2 linked regions of the Sporocytophaga myxococcoides DSM 11118 genome follow. The protein of the gene in region 2 interacts with the protein of the main gene of each other region in a pairwise test. Links are inferred from orthologs where the notes say so. Each region holds a gene or a part of one and is shown on either strand. Other genes may lie near its edges.

The links.
Region 1: the proteins of K350_RS0110730 (region 2) and rpsL interact in binary tests that used the Escherichia coli proteins (3 or more experiments, as listed by UniProt). The link is inferred for Sporocytophaga myxococcoides DSM 11118 from one-to-one orthologs.

The regions. Positions count from the first base shown.
Region 1 is NZ_KE384560.1:596,705-599,526, reverse strand. The notes cover bases 27-2,770. They hold rpsL (30S ribosomal protein S12), read right to left. Parts: upstream 1,735-2,770; coding sequence 1,318-1,734; downstream 27-1,317. Other genes in these bases: K350_RS0120730 (CHAT domain-containing protein), read right to left, coding at 1,925-2,770; rpsG (30S ribosomal protein S7), read right to left, coding at 844-1,311; fusA (elongation factor G), read right to left, coding at 27-826. Also shown: more of fusA, read right to left, coding at 1-26; more of K350_RS0120730, read right to left, coding at 2,771-2,822. UniProt on the Escherichia coli protein: With S4 and S5 plays an important role in translational accuracy. Interacts with and stabilizes bases of the 16S rRNA that are involved in tRNA selection in the A site and with the mRNA backbone.
Region 2 is NZ_AUFX01000006.1:520,673-523,462, forward strand. The notes cover bases 1-2,712. They hold K350_RS0110730 (ribosome maturation factor RimP), read right to left. Parts: upstream 1,738-2,712; coding sequence 1,264-1,737; downstream 1-1,263. Other genes in these bases: nusA (transcription termination factor NusA), read right to left, coding at 6-1,259; K350_RS28280 (endonuclease/exonuclease/phosphatase family protein), read left to right, coding at 1,797-2,712. Also shown: more of K350_RS28280, read left to right, coding at 2,713-2,790.

The sequences.
Region 1 (2,822 bases), on a different replicon or contig from region 2:
CCAACATTGTCTGAACACCTTTATTCTTAAAGGAAGAACCACAAAGCATTGGAACTACTTTCATTGCAATAACTGCCTTTCTAAGAGCGGTTAGGATTTCTGCTTCGGTGATAGAATTAGGATCATCGAAATATTTCTCCATGATCTTTTCATCAAATTCAGCAACAGCTTCAAGTAATTTTTCTCTATACTCAACCGCTTCATCCATCATGTCTGCAGGGATAGGTACTTCTTTAAATGTCATACCTTTATCATGCTCGTTCCACTCAATTCCGCGGAAGTTTACAAGATCCACAACACCTCTAAAATTATCTTCAGATCCAATTGGTAACTGAAGAGCTACAGCATGGCTGCCAAGAATTTCCTTAACTTGTTTGCATACATTTAAGAAATCAGCACCTGCTCTATCCATTTTATTTACGAAACCTAAACGAGCAACATTATAGTTGTTTGCAAGTCTCCAGTTCGTTTCTGATTGCGGTTCAACACCGTCTACAGCGCTAAATAAGAAAACAAGACCATCCAATACACGTAGGGAACGGTTTACTTCAACAGTAAAATCCACGTGACCCGGCGTATCAATGATATTCACATGATATTTCTCATTTCTATAGTTCCAGTTAACAGTTGTAGCAGCAGAAGTAATTGTAATACCTCTTTCTTGCTCCTGCGCCATCCAGTCCATAGTAGCCGCACCATCGTGAACCTCCCCTATTTTGTGGCTCACTCCCGAATAGTAAAGAATACGCTCAGTTGTTGTGGTTTTCCCAGCATCAATGTGCGCAGCAATACCTATATTTCTTGTATATTTTAAATCGCGTGCCATTTAATTTCTATAGAAAATTATATTCTGAAATGTGAAAATGCTCTGTTCGCCTCAGCCATTCTATGAGTATCGTCTTTCTTCTTCACAGCAGCTCCCTCACCTTTAGACGCAGCGATAATTTCGCCTGCCAAGCGCTCAGTCATAGTTTTTTCACCTCTGCCTCTTGCATACTGAATAAGCCACTTCATACCCAATGCTGCTTTTCTCTCTGGTCTTACTTCTGTAGGAACCTGGAAAGTAGCACCACCAACACGACGGCTCTTTACTTCAACATGAGGACTTACATTATTTAATGCTTTTCTCCAGACTTCTAGCCCGTTTTCTTTGGTTCTGTTCTCTACTAAGTCACATGCAGAATAAAAAATATCATATGCAATACTTTTCTTTCCATCATACATCAAAGAGTTTACAAACTTAGTAACCAATGTATCCCTGAACTTAGGATCAGGCAGAAGGTATCTCTTTTTAGGTTTAGCCTTTCTCATAACGTATTATTTCTTTTTACCTTTTGCAGCAGGCGTTTTAGCAGCAGCACCTGGCTTAGGTCTTTTAGCACCGTATTTTGATCTTGATTGTAATCTTCCATTTACACCTGCGGTGTCAAGGGCACCTCTTACAATATGGTATCTTACACCTGGTAAGTCTTTTACCCTTCCACCTCTGATTAGCACTATTGAGTGCTCTTGTAGGTTATGACCTTCTCCCGGAATATAAGCGTTAACTTCCTTTCCGTTAGTCAACCTTACCCTGGCAACCTTTCTCATTGCTGAGTTCGGCTTCTTTGGAGTGGTGGTGTATACCCTTGTACATACTCCTCTTCTTTGTGGACACGAATCCAGCGCGGGAGATTTAGATTTAGAGGTCAGTTTCTCTCTACCTTTTCTTACTAATTGTTGTATAGTAGGCATTTACTTAAAAAGAATTAAATCCCTTATTTTTTTTGGAAGGGCAAAGATACGGAAATTAGGATCTTTTGCAAAAACTATATTTTATATTTTTTTGAAAAAATCGTTATTAAAAAATAAAAATGCCTCAACTTATTGAATTAGAGCAAGTTACACAAAACAAACATACCAATTTTAATAGAAAATTTATTTTTTACTCTGCTCCAACCATAATAAAAGCTCCCCAATAAATCGGATCTTTATATTTTTCCTTAATTAATCTCTTAGCTTCCAAAAATGATTTTCTTTTAGATCCTGACGTGAGCCATTTATCGTAAAATATAGTCATAAGGTCTTTGGTTACGTCATCTGAGACTTTAAATAGACTCATTATCACTGAATTGGCACCTGCAATCAAAAAGGCTCTTTGCAAACCACATACCCCTTCGCCTAACTGTACCTTACCAACACCTGTTTCGCAAGCACTCAATACTACTAAATCTGTATGATCCAGGTATAAATTCATTGCTTCATAGGCAGTTAAAATACCATCCTCTGAATTTAATTCATATATATTATCTTTTGCAAGTAGTACCCCTCCATTTTTCAGCAACAAACCTGACCTCAATAAGGGATTTTGTAGGTTCTTATCTGTAAATCCGTCCTGATATCCTTTCTCCAAATCTTCCATGAAAAATCCATGCGTTGCAATATGGAATACTTTGGGATCTTTAATTGCTTTTAGATTTCCTTCTGTGGCCTCATTATTCAAATACGTTTCAGTTTCCCATCCATTTTTGATCATCAATGCGTTTAGGTGCTTAATCTCTCCTTCTGCTCCTGGAAGTTGTGGTATCTTTTTACCATCCTCAAAACTTAAAGATGTCTTTATATATAAAGGATCATTAGATTGAGAATTATCAGATTCATCATAATATGTGGGATTCCCAAATAACTTTATCTTGTTGACTAACTCCGTTGTGGCATTACCTCTTTTCTCTGACTTAATATTATTTCCTCTTATCAAATCCTTTGTATTGCTGACCAGGACTATGTCATACTGATTCAGCAAATATGTCTTATCAGGAGAACAAATTGTTTCCAAATTTATC
Region 2 (2,790 bases):
TTTTTTTATTCGAATTCTTGCTTCAGAATACTAAGAACATCTTCAATCGTTTCCTCTTCTAGTTCTGTTCTTCTAACAAGGTCTTCTTTTGTTAGTGCTAGTACACTTTTAGCAGTGTCCAACCCAACTCTTTTTAACTCCTCGATAATCCAGGATTCAATTTCATCGCTAAACTCTGAAAGATCGACATCTTCCTCTTCCTGTTCTGAAAGTTCGCGGAATACGTCTATTTCCATACCTACAAGTTTGCTTGCCAATTTTATATTTTGACCGCCTTTACCTATAGCTAGCGATACTTGATCAGGCTTTAAGAATACAGAAACGCGACCTTCATCACCATCAATTTTGATATTTCCAATTTTAGCAGGACTAAGAGCTCTTGCAATATAAAGCTCCAGATTGTCTGTAAAATTGATAACATCAATATTTTCATTTTCTAATTCTCTAACTATGCTGTGGATCCTAGATCCTTTCATACCAACACATGCTCCAACAGGATCAATTCTATCATCATAGGATTCTACTGCTACCTTTGCTCTTTCTCCTGGTTCTCTTACTACTTTTTTGATAGAAATCAGACCGTCATAAACCTCAGGGACTTCACTTTCAAATAATCTTTCAAGGAAAGCTGGGGATGTTCTGGATAAGATAATTTTGGGATTACCATTGTGCATTTCCACACGATGAACAATAGCTCTTGCGCTATCGCCTTTTCTGAATCTGTCTTTTGGAATCTGTTCACTCCTTGGCAATACTAGTTCATTACCTTCTCCATCCAATAAAAGAACTTCTTTATTTAGAATCTGATATACTTCACCAGCGATGATTTCGCCAACTATTTCTTTATATTTTTGAAAAAGGATATCCTTTTCAAGGTCTTTAATTTTCTGGATAAGAGTTTGGCGAGCTGTCATTACCAACCTTCTACCAAAGTCTATAAGTTTAACTTCTTCGGCTACTTCTTCCCCAACTTCAAAATCTGCCTCTATCTTTCTTGCATCAGTAAGGGAAATATGTTTATTTTCATCAAAGTCAAAACTATCTTCTGCAAATTCATCATCAACTATTTCGCGAATACGCCAAATTTCAAGGTCACCTTTGTCAACATTGATAATAACATCAAAGTTTTCGTCTGTGACAAATTTCTTTCTGATCATTGTTCTGAAAACATCTTCCAGAATCCTTATCATTGTCGGACGATCAATGTTTTTAAATTTTGCAAATTCCGCAAATGACTCGATTAATATTGAACTCTCCATTTCCTTATTTAAATGAAACTAGAACATTTGTTTTCTTAATATCTCTGAAAGCGATTTGACGGCTTTCTATTATATTTTTTTTTGACGCTTTATCTTTCTTTTCTGCATCCAGAACTATTAACTCTTCGCTAACCTCTTTCAGCAGACCATCAATTTGACTTTCGTCTAATAAAGTAACACTTACTCTTCGACCAATATTCCTATAATACTGCCTCTTTAATTTCAATGGCTGATCTATCCCTGGGGAAGAAACTTCCAGTACATAGGCCGAATCAATTAAATTGTATTCTTCAATCTCGTTCCCTACCTTTCTGCTCAGATATGCACATGTATCAATATCAACTCCCTTATCACCATCAAGAGTTATGCTTATCTTTTGCCTTCCTGAATTGCCTGTAATAACTAAATCAACAATGAACAAATCATCGCTGGAAAGGTATTTTTCGGCAATATGAAGTAACTTCTCCTCTATCTTCATTAATAATTTATAAATAAAAGAGGGGACTATGTCCCCTCTTAATCATACTTATCCTAAATTTGAACAATGCAAAATTAACCAAAATTCTTTTTTTTCAAAAAATATTACCTAAAATTAAAATTTTATTTACAGAAATAATACTTTCAATGAAATCAGTTGATAATGGTTGGTTATCAGTGAATTTAATCTTCACAGTTCTAATTTTTGGGGGAATTCTTCTCGTATATACTTCCAATGAATTTCCTCCCCAAAAAGTTCAAATTCTTATTTTGATCCCCCTGTTAATCCCATTTTTTCTATTACTTAATATTTTTTTAATCTTTTTAAATTCTTTCAAAAAAAATCATTACAAAGCGATCATATTTTTTTTATTACTTCTTTTCGGTGGCTTCAAATATTTTGGGAGAACATTTCAATTGAGCTTACACAAAAAAGATGGGGAACAAATAAAAATTGCAAGTTACAATGTTCGCGTTTTTAGCGCCTACCATAAAAAGGGTGAACAGAAAATCAAACAATCTCAAAACTCAATCAATTGGATTAAAAAAAGTGGTGCTCAAATTGTTTGTATTCAGGAATTTTATACTAATAATACCATAGAAGAGTTGAACACAATTAAGATCTTTAAAAAAAACTACCCTAATAATAGAATTATTCCTTATTACGATATTCCCCCTCAAAAACTTGGCTTGGCAATATTATCAAAATATAAAATTATTAAATCCGGAGAAGTAAAATTCACCAGTAGTACTTTTAACCAGGCGATGTTTGCTGATATTAAAATAAATAAAAATAAAACTTTACGTGTATACAATGTTCATCTACAATCGATGAATATCGATCAAAAAATCTTTACAGGGTCAGAGTTTGAAAAAGAATTACTATTTAGCTCAATTAAAAAATATAAACGCGGAGCACTTGAAAGAGCTGAACAATTAAAACAAATACTCAAACATATCAACAATAGCCCATATCCTGCAATTATCTGCGGAGACTTTAATGATGTCCCGTATAGCTATGTTTATGAGCAATTCAGAAATCATTTTAAAAATG